Regions from separate parts of the Leisingera sp. M658 genome, predicted to be linked through region 2. Evidence: riboswitches for the same ligand, from Rfam matches in the RefSeq annotation. Region 2 holds a riboswitch; each other region holds the start of a gene.
What was found. A riboswitch is a leader RNA that binds a small molecule or an ion and turns the genes downstream of it on or off. The one in region 2 is predicted to bind cobalamin.
Positions count from the first base shown of each region.

Region 1 (5,061 bases), 2.1 Mb from region 2:
GCCGCCCTGCGGTCCGGCCAGCGCCATCACCAGAAACACACCCGCCAAAGCTCCCGACAGAGCGGCCAGCGGCAGGCCCAGGGTGAGACTGGCCGCCAGCCCGGTGTTGATCGCCAGCACCGCCCCCAGCGCCGCCGAGGAGGACACACCGATCAACCCCGGCTCAGCCAGCGGGTTGCGCAGGTAGCCCTGCATCGCGGCACCCGCCAGCCCCAGCCCGCCGCCGATGATCACCGCAAGCAGCGCCCGCGGCAGCCGGATTTCGCGCATCACCAGCGTCAGCGGACCATAGCTGTTGTCAAAAAGGGCCGCCAGGCTTTCGCCGATGCCCACATCCGCAGGCCCCACGGTCAGCGACAGCAGGAACAACGCCAAAACGGCCGTGGTAAGCATTAGCATCAGACGGGTCATTCCCGGCCCTCCTTTTCAAGAAACGTGCGGCGTTCCTCGGCCAGCGCCGCCACCGCGCGCAGAACATGCGGAGTGCCGCAGACCCAATCCGCATCGCGGATCTGCCCGGCACCGCTGCGGCCCGCCAGGCGGCGCACTGCCGGATGCAGCAGAACTTCCTCGCTGCGCGAGCCGCGCGGATAGGGAGAGGTTCCGATCAGCAGGTCCGGTTCCGCCATTGCCAGCACCTCCAGCGGCATATGACCGGAGCGGCCATAGCCCAGCTCATCCGCGATATTGCGCAGCCCCGCCGCGCGCAGGATCTTGCCCGCAAGGGTCTTGCTGCCGGAAGTGAAACCGTTAGCGGCATAAAGCGCGGCGCGCGGCGCCTCCGGCCCGGTGTACTCGAACGTTTCCAACTGCTGGTCATAGTCTGCCAGCAGTGCGCGGGCCGCGTCTTCACGGCCCAGAACCTCCCCCATCTGCAGGATGCGCGCGCGCACATCCTGCAGCGAGCTGGCGGGCTCGAACACCACCACCGGCACGCCAAGACGGCGCAGCATATCCGTGGTGGCCGGTGTCGAATAGGCGCCGGCAATCACCAGGTCGGGCCGCAGCAAATAAATCTCCTCTGCCAGCCCGTGGTTGGCGGGATAGGCCATGGCCGCGTCAGCCATAGCCGAGGCGCGTGTGTCCCGCGCGATGTAGGAGACCGAGGCCAGCTGGCCAGGTGCCGCAAGCAGCATCGCCAGCTGGTCAGTGCAAAGGTTCATCGACACCACGCGCGACGGCCCGGCAAAAGCACCGGTGGCGGCCCACAAAAGGACCAGGACTATGCCGGACAGCCTGCGCATGGGTCAGAACGAGGCCCTTACGCCGATATAGGCAGCGCGGCCGCGCTTGGCATAGCCCCAGACGTCCGCGTAGTCCTCATCGAACAGGTTGGTGACACGCCCGTTCAGCACCACGTTATCTGTCAGCTCATACTGAGCAGCCACATCAACGGTGGTGTAATCCGGCAGCTCAGCTGTGGCAAAGGAGCCAAAGAACTGGCTGTCCCAATTGCCTGCCACATGCCGGATGTCTGCGGTGACAGAGCCACGGCCATTGAAAGTATCCAGTGTGGCACTCAGCAGAAGCTCGTGCTCCGGACGGCGGATCTCGACCGAGCCATTAGGGTTGGTGGCGTCCAGATAGGTGTAGGACAGGCGCAGATCGAGATATTCGGTGGCTTTCAGGCTTGCTGCCAGCTCAACACCTTTGCGATCACTGTCCCCGGCTTGGTTGCGGTAGGAGAACGTGGTTGCGTTCACCATGTAGCTCTCGATCTCTCCCGTCAGGGTTTCGTCAAAATAGGTCACATCGACCAGCCCGCGCCCCTGCAGGAACGGTACCTCGACCCCGAAATCGAAGCTGTGGTTTTCTTCGGGCTGCAAGCTCTGATTGCCAAGGTAGGTGGTGGCGCCGAATGTGCTGTTGGCAAACAGCTCAAAGTAAGACGGGTTCACGATCCCTGTCCCGGCAGAGCTGTGCAGCCGCACGCCGCTGCCTGCGAAGGTATAAGAGGCACTGGCCGTCCAGCTGGTTGCGTCTTCGAATACGCTGTTGTTGTCGTGGCGCACCCCAAGCTGCAGATCCAGACCATTGGCAAAGCTGCCGCGGTATTCCAGGGCAATCGAATTGGTTTCGCGCGCAAAGGCCGGGTTGGAACTGCTGGAGTCCTCTTCCCATTCCAGCATCGCGTTCAGAAGGTGGTCTGCCTGATCCGCCGGCTGCCCGTCCAGGCCGAAGCTCAGCAGATATTTTGCTGCTTCAGTCTTGGTCTCGGTCGGGGTGCCGCCATTGAAGGAGCGGTCAAAGTCTGTGCGTTCCAGCGACAACCGATGCTTCAGACGGCCGCCCAAGGTGTCCAGTTCAGCATAGACTTGGGTCAGTTGCTCATCGCGGTCACTGAATTGCGTGGGATCATCCACGACATAGCTAGCCGCATCCGTTGCAGTGAAAGAGGTGCTGTCGCTGTCATAGCGCTCATCCGAGGTGCGGACGTTGAAGCCGAGCTTCAGCCGGTCGGTGACGAGGTAATCGCCTTTCAGCTGCAGTGTATTGCGGCGGATGCCGTCCTCTTCGCCGCCATCGCCGGAGGCATCGTAGCCGTCGTCATTGTCATGGGCGAGGCTGAAGGAAAGGCCGCCGCGCTCGGTCCGTGACGAGATCCGCGCCGACGCCCGGTAGCCGTCCGAACCCGCCTCGGCGCTGCCGCCATATTCGGTGCCGATGCCGCCGGTCTTGGTGATGATGTTGATCACACCGGCCGAGGCATTGGAGCCGTAGAACACCGATTGCGGGCCGCGCAGGACCTCGATCCGCTCGATATTGGCTGTGTCCAGGCCGGACAGGATGTACTCGCTGTCACCGCCCGAGGCTTCGACACCGTCGATCAGGATCAGCGTGTGATTGGCTTCGGCGCCGCGGATGCGAACCTGGGTAAAGCTGTCGCCGGAGCCGTTTATCATCAGGCCGGGAACGGAACGCAGCGCGTCCTGCACGGTGCTGATGCCGCGGTCTTTGATTTCTTCGCTGGTCAGAACTGAGACGGAGCGGCCGTATTTCCGGGCCTCAACCGGTGTGAAGCCGCCGGAGATGATAATCTCCGCCAGGTCGGTGACCTCTGGATCCTGGGCGGTTGCGATTGCGGGGGTGACGGCCAGGGCCGCGGCCAGGGTCAAGCTTGCCTTGCGCATATTCCATTCCTCCCGGCCCGCGCAACAATCGCAGGCCAAGTGACTGCCCAAGCGGGCAGTGTATTCGGGTCGGGTCTTTGGAAGGCTTTGCCTCCGCAGACGGTGAAAACTGCCACCACTACGGAAATCCGTTATCTACGGCGCGCCCCGCACCGGGATAGGGTGATCATCCTGGCAGGTCTCCTGACTCGCGGGTCGAAGCTTTGCCGCGCCTTCCCGCCCCTTGGGGCAGTGGCATTTCGCAGCATTGCTCTCCGCTCACAGTTGCGGGGGCAGTCACGGATTCAGCGCCTGTTGGCTACACTTCACCGTGTTCCCTTTTACCCGGGTGGTCTCCCAGCCGGACCAGAATGTCCGGGACTTAGGCAAACTGGAATTGTTCTGTCAAGCGGAAGCAAACTCAACCGAGGTTTCTATGGATTGACTTCAGGATGGAATGATAAAAACAAATGTTTGAATTTAGGGGCTTACGTCCGGAAAATCTCCGTGAAGAAATTTGGTTTTGAGCACTGGGGATGCGGCTTTAGTTCAAAAAAAGGAGTATGCCGAACCGCGGCCGATACTGCTGTTCAATCTCAAGCGGGACTTAGGAAGCGAGATCTTGCATTGCAGGCAAGCCCGTCATTGCTCCTTTCCAATGCCCGTGGAAAACTGGAAGGTCCACATTCTGCAAGTAGTGTCAAAAGTGTTTCCTTTTGCCCTGTCTGTTTGCAGCCGCGGTGAATGAAAGGCGTCTCCGCACTTCGGGCATTGCCCACCAAAACATCGCTGAACCATGCCTAACCCTCGGCACTTCCTTTTACCGTGCAGCGGGCGGTTTCCGGCAGTGCAGCGGGCCGACGCGCTGCACGCGTGCCGCGAGAATTCGGCACTTCTGCAATGGGCTCGAACCAACCCTCCCACCCAAAAAAAAAGCCCCGCAGACACCTGCGGGGCTTTCGTTTTCAGCAGCCGTGAGGCCGGGGAGATTACTCGTCGCCCGACTTCAGTGCGGCGCCCAGGATGTCGCCCAGCGATGCGCCGGAGTCCGAGGAGCCATACTGTTCCACAGCTTCTTTCTCTTCTGCAATCTCGCGTGCCTTGATCGACAGGCCCAGACGGCGGGTCTTGGAGTCGACGTTGGTGACGCGGACGTCGACCTTGTCGCCAACCGAGAAGCGCTCGGGGCGCTGGTCGGCACGGTCGCGCGCCAGGTCGGAGCGGCGGATGAAGGACTTCATGCCTTCGTATTCCACCTCAACGCCGCCGTCTTCGATCGCGGTCACGTTCACGGTCACGATCGAGCCGCGCTTCACGCCGCCAACCGCTTCTGCAAACTTGTCGCCGCCCAGAGCTTTGATCGACAGCGAGATACGCTCTTTGTCGACGTCCACTTCGGAAACAACGGCCGAAACCATGTCGCCTTTGCGGTAGTTCTGGATCGCTTCTTCACCGCGCTCGTCCCAGGACAGGTCGGAGAGGTGAACCATGCCGTCGATGTCGCCGTCGAGACCAATGAACAGACCGAATTCGGTGATGTTCTTGACTTCGCCTTCGACCTCGGTGCCTTCCGGGTTGGCTTCGGAGAAGACTTCCCACGGGTTGCGCATGGTCTGCTTGAGGCCCAGGGACACGCGGCGCTTGGCACCGTCGATTTCCAGAACCATGACGTCGACTTCCTGGGAAGTGGAGACGATTTTGCCCGGGTGGACGTTCTTCTTGGTCCAGGACATCTCGGAGACGTGCACCAGACCTTCGACGCCCGGCTCCAGCTCAACAAATGCACCGTAATCGGTGATGTTGGTGACACGGCCCTTGTGGACCGAGGACAGCGGGTACTTGGCGCCAACCAGATCCCACGGATCTTCCTGCAGCTGCTTCATGCCGAGGGAGATACGGTGAGTCTCTTTGTTGATCTTGATGACCTGAACCTTGACGGTTTCGCCGATCG
Region 1 is NZ_CP083546.1:3,315,953-3,321,013, forward strand. It holds gene K3724_RS16280 (iron ABC transporter permease) at 1-411, opposite strand, end outside; gene K3724_RS16285 (ABC transporter substrate-binding protein) at 408-1,244, opposite strand; gene K3724_RS16290 (TonB-dependent siderophore receptor) at 1,248-3,131, opposite strand; cobalamin riboswitch at 3,287-3,496, opposite strand; gene rpsA (30S ribosomal protein S1) at 4,100-5,061, opposite strand, start outside.
Region 1: another riboswitch for cobalamin. It lies ahead of K3724_RS16290 (TonB-dependent siderophore receptor); the one in region 2 lies ahead of K3724_RS05340 (ABC transporter substrate-binding protein).

Region 2 (5,061 bases):
CAAAAACGCCGTGGTATTGGCGCCATATAGCTTCCAGATATTGCGGCAGGAGAGTTTGGTCTTGGGGGTCATCAATGCGGTTCCTGAACCGGTCCGCGGAATGCGGCCGGGTTGATTGACGGGGCAGGGGAAAAGGCCGGGGCTGCCTGAGAGCGTGCAGCAGCCCCGGGAGTGAGATCAGTTGCTGATCCAGCCGGACCAGCGGTCCTTGTTTGCGGCCATCCAATCCGACACCACTGTATCGATATCAACGCCGTCCAGATCAGCCTTGCCGACCATGGCGCTCATCTCTTCGTTGGTAATCTGGTAGGACTGCACGATCTCATAGGCGCCCGGCCATTTTTCCGGCAGCCCTGCCCAAGCGGCTTTCCAGATCGGGCCGCGCGGCTTGCCGCAATCATAGGCCAGATCCGGGTTCACCCCCGCCGCAGGATCGGCGTAGCATTCCGCGGAATAGGGCGGGAACTCCACGAATTCACCGTCGTATTTGGCTGGCGCCCAGTGCGGCACATATACCCACAGGACAATCGGGTCCTGGCGCTGATAGGCGGATTCCAGTTCGGCAAACAGTGCGGCGTCGGTGCCTGCGTGAACCACTTCAAATTCCAGCTCCAGCGCCTCGACGCGTTCCTCGTCAAAACCGCCCCAGGTGACCGGGCCGCCGACATAGCGCCCGTAGGGCGAGGTTTCCGCAGTTGCGAATTCCTCGGCGCAGTCCTTCAGCGCCTGCCAGTCGGGCAGGCCGGGGCAGCGGTCTTTCATATAGGGGGGTACCACCATTCCTCGATCGCCATCAGTCCGGTTTCGCCGGCATTGACAACTTTGCCCGAAGCGGTTGCGTCGTCCAGCGCCTCGCGCCCGGTGGTCTCCCAGATTTCCATCGCCAGATGCAGATCGCCGGTCTTCAGCCCGGCAAACTGCGCGATATAGTCTGCCTGGACATATTCGATGTTATACCCTGCCTCCTGCAGGATGCTGCCCATGATCTTGGTGTTGATCAACTGGCCGGACCAGTCGTGCAAGGTCAGTTTAATGGGGTCGGAGGACTCGGCGGCCCAGGCGGATGAAGCGGAAACGGCGGCTGTCAGCGCCACGGCTCCCAAAGCGTTGAAGTTTCTCAGCATAAGGAATTCCCTGATATGTGGCATTTTGTGCGATTCTTGGCGTCGGCTGTTATGATGGTGCGGCGATTGTGCCGATCAGTCAATAAAAAACCACAATAAGCCACAATCACCTCGAGGAAAGTGCGTTTTGAGGCGAACAGGCGCGGTATCCGAGGCCTCATGTGTTGTTTTTTGTGGCTTTCTGGCGTAGCAACACAACAGGAGGCCCAATGACCAAAAGCCGCAAAACCACCAATCAGCGCGAAGAGGAAATCCTGCGGGCGCTGCAGCAGGCAGGCGGGTCCTGCCGGGTCAGCTATCTGGCCGGCAGGCTGGGTGTGTCCAATGAAACCATCCGGCGCAATATCCGCACGCTGGAGGATGCCCAAGCGGTCCGCAAGGTGCACGGCGGGGTGCATCTGGTTGAAGATGTGAACGAGCTGCCGCTGCAAAACCGGATGGACACACACGCCTCAGAAAAGCAGCGTCTGGCCATCGAGGTTGCCAAGACCATCAGCGACGGGGATTCGGTCTTTTTGGATGTCGGCTCCACCACCGCTTATGTGGCGCAGGAGCTGCGGCAGCGGTCGAACCTCTTTGTGGTGACCAATTCCGTGCTGGTGGCACATGCGCTGGCATCGCGCAACAACAACCGGGTGTTTCTGGCGGGCGGCGAGCTGCGCCCGCATGACGGCGGTGCTTTCGGGGCCGAAGCGCTGGATCTGGTGCGGCGGCTGAACGTGCAGTTTGCCATCTTTTCGGCCGGGGCGATCAATGCCGAACTGGGCTTTATGCTGCATGATCTCGAAGAGGCAAACCTGGCCCGTGTCGCGGCGGCCAATGCGCAGGTCCGGATTGTTGTGGCCGATCATGACAAGTTCAACAAGCGCGCACCGGTGTCGGTCGGCAAGGATACAAAATTCGAGGTCTTCTATACGGACGCGCAGCCGCCGCAGGCCATCAAGGACATGCTCAAGGCGATGGATACCGATCTGATCGTGGTTGAATAACCGGGCAGGGCCGTCATCCGGACAAGACGCAGCCCAGTTGCTCTGGCTGCGCCCGGTTTGCAGAATTCCCTCTGCATCAAAACTTTTTCTTGCCGCAACGAAAGGGATGCGCTACCCGCGCTTTACCGGTCCCGAAAGGGCTAAGAGGGAATCCGCGGTGCCTGCCGGCGCCAAACGGAACTGCCCCCGCAACTGTAGGCGGCGAGAGCTGTGCCATGACGTCACTGGACCAAACGGTCCGGGAAGACGGCACAGTCATTGACCCGCCAGTCAGGAGACCTGCCGGTGAAAACCGAAAGACACCGGGCGGGGTTGTCCGGGGAGGTTGCCGGTAAGATGCGCCGCCGTTTTCCGGTGCCGCAAGCGGGGGCCAGACCCTCAGCCTTACCGGTCAATGCCCTTTCACCCGTTCTCCGGTCATTGACACATGGAGATCGAATATCATGTTTTTGCGTTCCGGCCTGATCGGCCTTTCCTTCATCGCTGCCGCACAGGCTGCGGCGGCCGGCGAAACCTTTCCGCTGACCATAGAAAACTGCGGCCAGTCGGTCACCTTCGAGGCGCCGGCAGCGTCTTCGGTAACGGTTGGCCAGGCGGCGACCGAAGTGCTTTATGCGCTGGGGCTGGGCGATAAGGTGCTGGGCACCTCGGTCTGGTTCAACGACGTGCTGCCCGAATACGCAGACATGAATGCCAAGATCGACCGTCTGGCCGACAACGACCCAAGCTTTGAAAGCGTCGTGGCAAAACGCCCCGGTCTGGTGGCAGCGCAATACGAATGGCACGTCGGCCCCGAAGGCGTCGTAGCCAAGCGCGAGCAGTTTCATGACCTCGGCATTCCGACCTATGTGATGCCCGCCGATTGCGTCGGCAAGGACAACACCACCGGCGGTGACGGCACCCGCACGCAGATGTTCACCACCGGCAGCCTGTATCAGGGGATCGAAGAACTGGCGGCGATCTTTGGCGAGGCTGAAAAGGGCGCCGAACTGGTTGCCGATTACAAGGCGCGCGAGGCTGCGGCGGTTGCCAAGGCGCAGCAGGTCGCGCTGGAAGATGCCTCTGCCGTGTTCTGGTTCTCGTCGCCCGAGATGGAAAGCGACCCGTTTGTGGCCGGCCAGAAGGGCGCGCCAGGCTACATGATGCAGCAGCTGGGCCTGCGTAATGTCGTTGAGACCGACGAGGAATGGCCGACAGTCGGCTGGGAGACCATCGCCAAGGCCAATCCGACGGTGATTGTGATTGCCCGCATGGACCGCCGCCGCTTTGCCGCGGATGACTATGAAAAGAAGCTGGACTTCCTGCGCAATGATCCGGTGGCGAGCCAGATGGATGCAGTCAAGAACAACCGTATCGTTGTGATGGACGCCCAGGCGATGGATGCCACCATCCGTGCCATTCCGGCGCTGGAGGATCTGGCTGCTGAACTCAGCGTGATCGGCACCAGCCAGTGAGTGCAGCCGCTGCAATCACATGGCAGGGCGTCAAGGGCGCGTGCCTGGCCTTGCCGGTGCTGATTGCGGCGGTTCTGGCAGGCGCAATGATCGGGGAAACCGCGCTTGCGCCTGACCTTGTGCTGTCGGTTCTGGCCAATAAGCTGGCCGGGGCAGGGCTGCCGGTTGATCCGATAGATCAAGGCATTATCTGGAGTTACCGGCTGCCGCGTGCGCTTGTGGCGGGGGCCTGCGGGGCGGCGCTGGCGGTGGCGGGCGTGGTGCTGCAGGCCCTGCTGCGCAATGCGCTGGCAGACCCCTATATCCTGGGCATTTCCGCCGGCGCCTCGACCGGGGCGGTTGCGGTGACCATTGCAGGGCTTGGCGGCGGTGCGCTGTCGTTGTCCTTTGGGGCTTTTAACGGCGCGCTGCTGGCCTTTGGCTTTGTTGCCGTTCTGGCCCGGGCCGCCGGGGCCGGCGGCAGCCGCGCTGCGGCAGCGCAAATCGTGCTGGCCGGTATTGCAGGCTCGCAGCTGTTCAACGCGCTGACGGCCTTCATCATCGCCAAATCCGCCAACGCCGATCAGGCCCGCGGCATCATGTTCTGGCTGATGGGCAATATGGGCGGGGTGCGCTGGCCGGACGTGTGGCTGGCAGTGCCGCTGGCGCTGGCGGGCTGGGTCGTCTGCCGGTTCCATGCGCGGGCGCTGGATGCCTTTACCTTTGGCACCGATTCAGCAGCCTCGCTGGGCATTCCGGTGCGGCGGGTGCAAGTTATCCTGATCTTTGCCACCGCGCTGACCACAGCGGTGATGGTGTCGATTGTCGGCTCGATCGGCTTTGTCGGCCTGGTGATCCCGCATGCGGCGCGGTTCCTGGTTGGTCCCGGGCATCGCAGGCTGATGCCGGCCGCGGCGCTGACCGGGGCGGTGTTCCTGATTGGCGCAGACATCGTGTCCCGGATCATAATCCCTGGCCAGGTGCTGCCCATCGGCGTTGTTACAGCCCTGATCGGCGCGCCGTCCTTTGCGGTGATCCTGGTGCGCGGAAGAAGGGCTGCGCGATGAAGATCGAAGCCCGCAGCCTGTCTTACTCCATCCGCGGCAAGCTGCTGTTGTCTGATGTCTCATTGACGGTGCAGCCGGGTGAGACCCTGGCGCTGGTCGGTCCGAACGGGTCCGGGAAATCCACGCTGATGCGGCTGCTGGCGGGGTTGGCACGCCCATCGCATGGCGAGGTTCTGCTGGCGGAAAAACCCTTGGCGCAGCTGACGCGCAGAGAGGTCGCCCAGCGGACCGCGATTGTCGAACAGCAGGCCGATACTGCCGAGCGCATCACCGCACGGTCGGTGGTGGAACTGGGGCGGACGCCCTGGCTGTCAGCGTTGAGACCTTGGAGCGGCGAAGACAGCCTGCATGTTGAAAACGCGCTGAAGACAGTGGAAATGGAGGGTTTTTCCAGCCGCGAATGGGCCACATTGTCCGGCGGCGAGCGGCAGCGGCTGCACATCGCCCG
Region 2 is NZ_CP083546.1:1,055,274-1,060,334, forward strand. It holds partial or broken gene K3724_RS05320 (glycine betaine/L-proline ABC transporter ATP-binding protein) at 1-72, opposite strand, end outside; partial or broken gene K3724_RS23955 (ABC transporter substrate-binding protein) at 178-1,148, opposite strand; gene K3724_RS05335 (DeoR/GlpR family DNA-binding transcription regulator) at 1,334-2,113, shown strand; cobalamin riboswitch at 2,223-2,415, shown strand; gene K3724_RS05340 (ABC transporter substrate-binding protein) at 2,557-3,567, shown strand; gene K3724_RS05345 (iron ABC transporter permease) at 3,564-4,613, shown strand; gene K3724_RS05350 (ABC transporter ATP-binding protein) at 4,610-5,061, shown strand, end outside.

Region 3 (5,061 bases), 1.8 Mb from region 2:
ATCTGCGATGTGGCAGAGCTGGACGTGGTGATCACCGACCGCCCCGTTCCCAATGAGTTTGCCGAGGCGGCGCAGGCCGCAGGCACCCGGATCCTGACCGCAGGACAAAACGAAAGCAGCGAAAATGACTGACACGCCTGTTATGGACCTTTTCATCATCGGCGGCGGCATCAACGGCTGCGGCATCGCCCGCGACGCCGCGGGCCGCGGCCTGTCGGTGACACTGGCAGAGATGAACGATCTGGCCTCCGCCACCTCCTCGGCCTCGACCAAACTGTTTCACGGCGGCTTGCGCTATCTGGAATACTTTGAATTCCGCCTGGTGCGTGAGGCGCTGATCGAGCGCGAAGTGCTGCTGAAGGCGATGCCGCACATCTCCTGGCCGATGCGGTTTGTGCTGCCGTTTCACAAGGACATGCGCTTTGATAGCGAAACGCCGACGTCGAAACTGCTTACCACCTTCATGCCCTGGACCCGCGGCCGCCGCCCGGCCTGGCTGATCCGGCTGGGGCTGTTTCTGTATGACAGCCTGGGCAAACGCGGCATCCTGCCTGGCACCGCGAAACTGGACCTGTCGCACGATCCCGCAGGCAGGCCGCTGAAGGGCAAGTTTCAGACCGCGTTCGAATACTCCGACTGCTGGATCGAAGACGCCCGCCTGGTGGTGCTGAATGCCCGCGATGCACAGGCGCGCGGCGCCGAAATCCTGACCCGGACCGAGGTTCTGTCAGCCCAGCGCCACTCTGATCACTGGGTTGTCACCGTGAAGGATCACGCCACTGGCGAGGAGAAGGAACACCGGGCCAAGATGCTGGTCAATGCAGGCGGGCCCTGGGTTGCCGACGTGCTGAAGCAAAAACTGGGCCAGAACAGCCGCGAAAACGTCCGCCTGGTGCGCGGCAGCCACATCGTGGTGCCAAAACTGTTCGACCATGACCGCTGCTATTTCTTTCAGGGCACTGACGGGCGGATCATCTTTGCCATTCCTTACGAGCAGGATTTCACCCTGATCGGCACCACCGACGCCGACCATCCGGATCCGGAGACCAAACCGCACTGCACGGAGGCCGAGCAGGATTATCTAATTGATTTTGCGTCGCAATACTTCGAACAGCCACTGAAGCGCGCGGATATTGTCTGGACCTATTCCGGCGTGCGGCCGCTTTATGACGACGGTGCCAGCTCGGCCACTGCGGCCACCCGCGAATATGTGCTGACGCTGGATCAAGCACAGGCGCCGCTGCTGAATGTCTTTGGCGGCAAGATCACCACCTACCGCAAGCTGGCCGAGGCCGCGCTGGCGAAAATCGGCAAGGTTTTCCCGCAATTGCCGTCGGACTGGACCGCAGGCGTGGCCCTGCCCGGCGGTGATTTTGCGGTGGCGGATGTGGAGACGCTAAAAGCCAAGCTGGCAGCGGACTATCCGTTCCTGAGCGCCTATTGGGCCGCCCGGCTGATCCGCGCCTACGGGCTGGAGTCCTGGGAGGTGCTGGGCGATGCCAAATCCGCCGCTGATCTGGGCCAGGATTTCGGCGCAACAATCACCGCACGGGAACTCGACTGGTCAATTGCCCGCGAGTGGGTGCGTTCAGGCGACGACTACCTGTGGCGCCGCACTAAATTGGGTTTGCGCCTGGATGAAGGACAGCGCGCAGCGGTCGATGCCTATATCAGCGAGAAAGCCGCCCGGCTGGCAGCTTAATTCCGCATGCGCGCTAACAGTCCGGACTTCAAAGGCCGGGGCACTCCCGCCCCTTTTCAATGAACCAGAGGTTCCCTGAAAAGCGTTGGGCCGGGCGGGGGCGCTGCCGAAGGCAGCGCCCCCGCCCCCCGGCGATTTGCGAAGCAAAGCGCAAAACCTCAAGCCCGCTCAATACTGCAGCCTGAAAGGGATTAAAACTCCACCCCCTTCTGCGCTTTCACACCGGCGCGGAACGGGTGCTTGATCTGCCCCATCTCGGTCACCAGATCGGCAATCTCGATCAGCTCTTCCTTGGCGTTGCGGCCTGTCAGAACCACATGGGTCATCGGCGGCTTCTGCTCCACCAGGAACTCCAAAACCTCCTCAAGATCCAGATAGTCATAGCGCAGCGCGATGTTGATCTCGTCCAGCAGCACCATGGTGTTGCGCTCATCCAGGATCATCTCCTTGGCCTTCTCCCAGCCCTTCTGCGCGGCGGCAATGTCGCGGGCCTTGTCCTGTGTCTCCCAGGTAAAGCCTTCGCCCATCGCGTAGAACTGGCAGAGATCGCTGAAGTTCTCCTCGATCAGCGTGCGTTCGCCGGTCTGCCAGGCACCCTTGATGAACTGCACCACGGCGGACGGCATCCCATGCGCGATGCAGCGCATGATCATCCCGAACCCCGACGAGGATTTGCCCTTGCCCGGTCCGGTGTGGACGATAATCAGGCCCTTCTCGCCCTCCTTGGTCTTCATCATCCGGTCGCGCGCGGCCTTTTTCTTGGCCATCTTGGACGTATGACGGGCGGCTTCTTCTTCTGAGATGCCGGTTTCAGACTTTTCGCTCATTGGGGGCTCTCCAGCTGTTTGACCCATGTCTTGACAAAGAAGGGCACGATAGCGCAAGGGGGTTCAGCTGGTTCCTGTGAAAACAGGCGAAGAGGGAATGTGAAGGCTTTCGGGCCGAAGCACAGCCGCCCCCGCGACCGTGACCGGATGAGGCCGCCATGCCACTGGGTGATCCCCGGGAAGGCAGGATAGCCGGCAAGGCCCTGCGCCTTGGCATCCGCAAGCCGGGAGACCTGCCAGCGAAGGAGAGATCAACGGGCAGACGGGGTGTTCTGCGACCGGGTAAGGGGCTCGCACGACTGGTCCCTTTTCGGCCATCCCGCACGCCCTGCCGCGACAGGAGACGCGCCAATGGCTGACGACATGGCAGGCCAATCTGCCAGCACCCCGGGACCGGTCACGCTGACCGTATGCCTCACCTGCCGCCGCGAGGGCGCCGACCCCGAGGCCGCCCGCCCTGGTGCCATCCTGCACGCAGCGCTGGAAGAGGCCGGAATGCCCGAAGGCGTCCGTCTGCGTGGCGTCGAATGCCTGTCGTCCTGCAAGCGCGGCTGCGCTGTTGCGCTGATCGGCGGCGCAGAACGCTGGACCTATGTCTACGGCGACCTCGACCCTGACCAGCATGTTCCCGAAATTCTGGAAGGCGCGGCAGCTTATGCCGGCACCGCTGACGGCGTCGTGCCGTGGCGTGAACGCCCGCAAACCTTCCGCAAGCAATCTGTTGCCCGCATCCCGCCGGCCAAGTTCTTCTCCGAGGAGTAATCATGAGCGATCTCAACAAGATCCCCGTCACTGTCATCACCGGCTTTCTGGGCGCAGGCAAAACCACCCTGATCCGCCACCTGATGCAAAACCCGCAGGGCAAGCGTCTGGCCGTGGTCGTGAACGAATTCGGCACCGCCGGTGTGGACGGCGATATCCTGAAATCCTGCGCCGATGACAACTGCCCGGCGGAAAACATCATGGAGCTGGCCAACGGCTGCATCTGCTGCACCGTGGCCGATGACTTCATCCCCACCATCGAACAGTTGATGGCCCTGCCCGAAAAACCGGACCATATCGTGATTGAGACCTCCGGCCTGGCCCTGCCCAAGCCGCTGCTGAAGGCGTTTGACTGGCCCGCGATCCGCTCCCGCATCACCGTCGACGGGGTGATTGCCCTGGCGGACGCCGAGGCCGTGGCCAAGGGCCAGTTCGCCCCCGATCTGGACGCCGTGCAGGCCCAGCGCGAAGCGGACGACAGCATCGACCACGAAACCCCGCTGTCCGAGGTATTCGAGGACCAGATCTCCTGCGCTGACATCGTTCTGCTGTCCAAGGCCGATCTGGCCGGCGACGCAGGCGTCGAAAAAGCCCGCGCGGTGATCGAGGCCGAAGCGCCCCGCAAGCTGCCGATCCTGCCGATGAGCGAAGGCGTGATCGACCCGCGCATCATCCTGGGCCTGGGCGCCGCTGCCGAGGATGATCTGGACGCCCGCCCCAGCCACCACGACGGCCACCACGACCACGAGCATGACGATTTTGAAAGCATCGTTGTCGAATTGGGCGAAGTATCCGACCCGGAAGCGCTGCAAAATGCCATCGTGAAACTCGCCCGCGAGCGCAACATCCTGCGCGTCAAAGGTTATGTGGCGGTGGAAGGAAAGCCGATGCGGATGCTGGTACAGGCCGTGGGCGAGCGCCTGCGCGCCCAATACGATCAGCCCTGGGGCGCGCAGCCGCGCAAAACCGCCCTGGTGGTTATCGCCGAGCATGACGACATCGACGCCCCGGCCATCCGCGCCGCACTGGGCGCCTGAAGCTATGCGGGTTTGGCACATCATTTCAGATGACACCGCCCGGCCGCAGGCCGGGCTGCGCCCGACCCTCCCGTCAAACCGGAGGTTTGCCTTCGGCAAAATGGGAGGGCGCATTCGCACCCTCCCAGGCTCGGGCGCAGCCCTCAGAGCGCCCACCGCCTGCCAGACAACAAAGGCCTGATCCATGCACGTCGTCTTCCGCGAAAGCCACGGCCTTGATGAGACCGATACCCCGCAGGATCTCGGGCAGACGCCCGGCGATCTTGTGGTGCTGTCGTTTTCCGACAGCGACCTCGGCGCTTTTGCGGCGGGATGGCATCGCGCGGACGGCAGGCTGCCCTCCTTGCGCGTCGCCAATCTGGTCGCGCTCAAGCACCCGCTCTCGGTCGACGTCTACGCGGAACAGACACTTGAAGGCGCCAAAGGCATCCTGGTCCGCCTGATCGGCGGTGAAAGCTACTGGTCTTATGGCCTCGCCACCCTGCAGGACCTCGCCCGCCGCAAGGGCATTGCGCTGGCGATCCTGCCTGCTGACGGGCGCGAGGATGCCCGGCTGGATGAGCTGTCCACCCTGCCCGTCTCCACCCTGCGCCGCCTGCAGGCCTTGTGCGATGCCGGCGGCGCCGTTGCCGCACAGGCCGCCCTCGCCCAGCTGTCCCTCGCGGCAGGGCTTTATGCCGGCCCGGTGCTGGGCCTCAAATCCATGCCGCAGCATGGGTTTTATGACCCGGCC
Region 3 is NZ_CP083546.1:2,903,485-2,908,545, forward strand. It holds gene K3724_RS14475 (DeoR/GlpR family DNA-binding transcription regulator) at 1-132, shown strand, start outside; gene glpD (glycerol-3-phosphate dehydrogenase) at 125-1,702, shown strand; gene cobO (cob(I)yrinic acid a,c-diamide adenosyltransferase) at 1,894-2,529, opposite strand; cobalamin riboswitch at 2,581-2,785, shown strand; gene K3724_RS14490 (DUF1636 domain-containing protein) at 2,881-3,291, shown strand; gene cobW (cobalamin biosynthesis protein CobW) at 3,294-4,328, shown strand; gene cobN (cobaltochelatase subunit CobN) at 4,513-5,061, shown strand, end outside.
Region 3: another riboswitch for cobalamin. It lies ahead of K3724_RS14490 (DUF1636 domain-containing protein); the one in region 2 lies ahead of K3724_RS05340 (ABC transporter substrate-binding protein).

Region 4 (5,061 bases), 710 kb from region 2:
GTATCATCGGCGCCGAGAGCCACCCGATCAACGAAATCCACGTGCACAAACTGGCGCTGGAAGCCTGATCAGGCCTTAAAAAAAAGGACGCGCGCCAGATCCGGCGCGCGCCCGTTTTCATCAGATATCGACCTCAACCCGGCCAATCGGGTTGGAGCAGCAGGCCAGGATGTAACCGGCCTCCACGTCTTCCTCCGAAATGCCGCCGTTGTGGACCATATGCACCTCGCCTGCGGTTTTCCTGACCTTGCAGGTGCCGCAGATGCCAAAGGTGCAGCCCGACGGGATGTTCAGCCCCGAAGCCTTGGCCACCGCCAGCACCGTATCTGTTTCGGTGCAGGTTGCCATAACACCGGACGCCGCAAAGCTGATCTCGGCGGCAGCAGTTTCCTCCGGCACCACATCGTCGATCTCGGGCACATCAGCGGCTGTTTCAACCGGCGCGCCAAAGCTCTCCTGGTTGTAGTTCTCCATGTCAAAGCCCAGGCCGTTGAGCATGTCGCGCACCGCCTGCATGAAGGGTTCCGGTCCGCAGCAGTAGACCTCGCGCTCCAGGTAATCCTGCGCGATCAGGCCCAGCATGATCTGGTTCAGCTGGCCGCGGTAGCCGGTCCAGACCTGATAGGGATCGTCCTCTTCCACCACCAGGTTCAGCTTCAACCCCGGCAGCCGCGACGCCATGCTTTCCAGCTGCTGGCGGGCGATGATCTCGCTGGGGCGTTTGGCGCAGTTGATAAAGCAGATGTCGGGCGACTGGCCGCGGTCGAACAGATACTGTGTCATCGACAGGCTGGGCGTGATGCCCGAGCCTGCGGAGATGAACAGAAACTTGCCATTCGGGCGTTTTGGCAGGGTGAACACCCCTGCCGGGCCGGAGGCGCGCAGGATCCTGCCGGGGCGCAGATGGTCCAGCATCCAGCGGGTGCCGATGCTGTCGCCCTGGGCCTTGACCGTTACCGAGATCGACAATGGCCGCGAGGGCGACGAGCTGATGGTGTAGGTGCGCCAGACGGTCCCTTCCGGCACCGGCAATTCCAGTGTCAGGAACTGGCCCGGCTGGTATTTGAACCACGCGCCGGACGGCGCGCGGAAGCTGAAGGTGGCGGTGTTCGGCGCTTCCGGAACAACCGAGACGCATTCCAGCATCTCGTCGTCCTTCCACGCCAGGGTTTCGTCCAATGTCTCAAAATTGGCCTGCAATCCCATGACCTTACTCCGCCGCAATCAGATGGCGGCCGGTCAGCGCGCGGGTCAGATGCTCGGCATACCAGTTGGAGAACTGAATGACGCCGCTTTCCTGCACCTCGGAATAGGGACCGGGTTCATAGGCGGGGGAGTTGATGCCTTTCTGGTTGTCCTCGACCACGATGCGATCCTCGTCATTGGTCGCCATCCAGACCTCGGTCAGGCGCTTGATGTCGTAATCCTGGCCCTCAACCGCATCCTTGTGCACCAGCCATTTGGTGGTGACTTCGGTTTCGGTCGGGCTGATCGGAGTGACACGGAACACGAGGGAATGATCCGGCAGGAAGTGGTTCCAGGTGGTCGGATAATGGAACTTCAGCAGCGTGCCGGCATCCGCAAAGGGCACCCGGCCCAGCGGCTTGGCCACTGCCGCCTTGCCGTCCATGGTGTAGCTTTCCGCGCCTTCGTTCAGCGGCATCCGTGCCAGCCGGTGCTGGCCGCGCGCATCCATGCGGAACTGCGCCGGGCAGCCTGCCGCTTCGATCCGGTCAAAGTGCTTTTGCAGATGCGGCGGGGTCTCGCCGCCCTCAACGCCTGTCACCGACGGATCCTCGGGGAAGGTCCGGCACAGCGACGGGTGGTTGCCGCCGCAGTGGTAGCACTCGCGGTTGTTTTCCCAGACCAGCTTCCAGTTGCCGTTCTCAATGATCGAGCTTTCAAAGGCCACCTTGGCATTGCCCAGATCATGCGGCTCCAGATAGGGGCGGGCCACCTCGGCAAAACCGTTAAAATCCGGCGCTTCATCCGCCAGGCAGATGTAGATCAGCCCGGCCAGGTCGCGGCAATGCACCGGCTTCAGCCCGTGTTTGGAGGCATCGAAATCCGGCCCCATGTCCCGCGCCCACAGCAGTTTGCCGTCCAGCTCGTAGGTCCACTGGTGGTAGGGGCAGACCAGCTTGGGCGAATTGCCTTTCTTCGCCTTGCACACAACCGAACCGCGGTGGCGGCAGGCGTTGTGGAAAGCACGCACTTCGCCATCAGTGCCACGCACGATGATGACGTTATACGACCCCACCTGATGGGTCACATAGTTGCCCGGTTTCGGCACTTCGCAGGCGGGAATGGCAAACAGCCACTCGCGGTAGAAGATCTGCCGCAGGTCCAGGTCCAGAACACCCGGATCGGTATAGAACGCCTGTTCCAGAGAATAGTTTTTCTGCCGCGCCATCAGCTTGGCCAGAATTTCGCTGTCGTGAAGCATCTGCTTCTCTCCTCTGCCGCATCCCCGCGGCGTGTTGGCTTGGTCGCAGGCATAGGCAAAGGGATTGCGGACACGCGCCGCAACCGCCCCGCCGCCGTCCGCGGTTGACGTTTTCATGGCAAGGCTGGTTTCCGGACTGTCCCGGGGCCATTCGGCGGCGGGGCCTGGCACCTTCCCGAAGCCATTGGCTTCAGTGGTCATTGCCATGCCTTGCCCGGGGTCACCGTTGCGGGGGCAGTGCCGGAGTTTCACCAGCTTCCCAATTCTCCGCCCCGAAGGACGGCACCTTGCTATCTGCGGTATTGCCTGAAAAATTTCCCGCCATCGGAAACAAAACCGACCCGCAAAAACCGGAAAAAGACATGCATGTTTGCCGAGCCGGGCGGGACAGGGATGTCCAGAAACTCAAACCGGCATCCGCCAGCCCGTTTGCGGCAAGCGCTTATCTTTCATGCGGTTACCCGCTGCTGATCCACCGAATCGATTCGCACGCAGTGAATCTTGCGCCGGCCCCTTGGAACGCGGCATGCGCTTAATTATATTCCGTATAATTAAACGCATGCACAGGAGAAACCGATGACCACCGGCCACGTCTTCATCGCCACCAGCCTCGACGGCTTTGTGGCCCGCCAGGACCATTCGCTGGATTGGCTGCACAAACAGCCTGTTGCCGAAGATGACGATGGCGGCTTTGCCGCCTTCATGGACAGTGTCGACGGGCTGGTCATGGGAACCGGATCGTTCCGCACCCTGCTCGGGTTCGGCCAATGGCCCTACAGCAAACCCGTTGTGGTCCTCAGCAGCAGCCTGACCAAACAGGACATTCCCGATGAGCTGAAGGACAAGGTGCGCCTCAGCACCGCCGCACCCGCAGACCTTATGCAGGAGCTGCAAGAAGAGGGCTGGACCCGCGCCTATATCGACGGCGGACGGATGGTGCAGTCCTTCCTGCGCCAGGGGCTGATCGCCGATCTGACCATCACAACGGTCCCGATTCTGATCGGCAGCGGCATTCCGCTGTTCGGCAGCCTGGACCGGGACATCGACCTCCAGGTGGCAAGCTCCCGCATCCTGCCCACCGGCATGGTCCAGGCCACGTTCCGGGTAGCCTGACCGATGCCCCCGCGCATGGGCCGCCCGCCCAGGGGCAGCCGGACCCTCAGCAAGGATGATGTGCTGAAAACGGCCCTGCAGCTGCTCGATGAGGGCGGCAGCAAGGCCCTCACCTTCAAAGCACTGGCAGAGGCGCTTGGCGTCACCCCGATGGCCGTTGCCCATCACGCCGGAACCAAGGACGAGATGATTGCATCCCTCGTCGCCATTGCATTTGCAGGTTCAGACACCCCGTCTGAAGCGGCAACGCCCAAACTGCGGCTGCGCGATCTGATGTCCCGCTATTGCGCCCAGGTGACCAAGCATCCGGAGCTTGCAAAGTGTATCCTGGAAAACCCGGCCCTGATCGGCTCCTCCCTGACCGGGCTGACCCGGCTGATCGAGACGGAAATCACCGCCGCAGACGTATCTGGCGCAGAGGCCCGCACCATTCTCTGCCTGCTGGTGGATTACACACACGGCTTCGCCTTTGCTGCCGCCGCGGCACCACGCGGGGCGCTTTCGGCTGGCGATTTCACCCCGGCGCTGGACTGGGTGCTCGACCGTATCGAATAAAAAAATGCGGGCCCGTTCGGGCCCGCGCATCCGTTTGCATATTTCAGAGCCGCCCCGCCCGCGGCCCCTCTCGTCACTTCGACTTCCAGCTGTCCAGCCAGCGCCGGAACCGCCCCCTGCGCTCGGCAAGCGCATCGCCCGCGGCATACAGGCTGTCTTCGACATTCTCGACCATCGGGTCGATCCGCGCCCGGCGGAAGCGGCGCCAGCGCACATAGACGGCCCAGAACACCGCCGCCAGAAGCACCAGAACAATGATCGTGAACCAGTTGGTTGGCTTGTCCTCCGGTCCCGCAACCGGGTTGATCGTCACCGCGTTGGGGAAGACCGACAGGAATTCATTGCGCCAGCCGTAGTGCATCACCGCTACCCACTCCGGGTTCGCCTTGGTTGAGATGCTGTCATTGGCATCAGTATACAGATTGGCGGTATCGAACTTGAAATAAGGCGGCCAATTCCAACCGGTATCCTCATTCCGGTACACGATATTGCGGCCATTGGGGCGCACCGCCTGGATGAACTGCACATCGCGGTTGATCAGCTCCGCCGACTGATCATCCGGCTGCGACCAGAAAACCCTCGTCCAGTCGTTCAGCTCCTGCCGCTCCTCATAGGTATTGACGATCCGCACCACATCGTACTGCGGCAGCGTATAATGCAGGAAGGCGCCGAACAGCACCCAGATGGTAATCAGGAAAGCCCATTTGATGAAACGCATCTGCTGCACCTCACATGAAGTTAATGACATAGACCAGAAACGCCAGCGCCCCTAGCGGAATGATATAGACCAGCAGGATCAGCTTGCGCCGGAACGAGCGGTCGTATTGTTTCAGCCCCCGCTGGATGAAGGCGGAGCGGTCGCCGGTCAACCCCTTCTCTTGCCAGCGGCGTTTCAGTTTCGCCCGCCGCATCTCACGCGAATAAAGCGACACCGTGCCATAGGCCAC
Region 4 is NZ_CP083546.1:347,641-352,701, reverse strand. It holds gene K3724_RS01870 (ABC transporter substrate-binding protein) at 1-68, shown strand, start outside; gene K3724_RS01865 (hybrid-cluster NAD(P)-dependent oxidoreductase) at 121-1,206, opposite strand; gene K3724_RS01860 (SRPBCC family protein) at 1,211-2,446, opposite strand; cobalamin riboswitch at 2,551-2,751, opposite strand; gene K3724_RS01855 (dihydrofolate reductase family protein) at 3,023-3,559, shown strand; gene K3724_RS01850 (TetR/AcrR family transcriptional regulator) at 3,575-4,114, shown strand; gene K3724_RS01845 (DUF1523 family protein) at 4,188-4,832, opposite strand; gene K3724_RS01840 (hypothetical protein) at 4,843-5,061, opposite strand, start outside.
Region 4: another riboswitch for cobalamin. It lies ahead of K3724_RS01860 (SRPBCC family protein); the one in region 2 lies ahead of K3724_RS05340 (ABC transporter substrate-binding protein).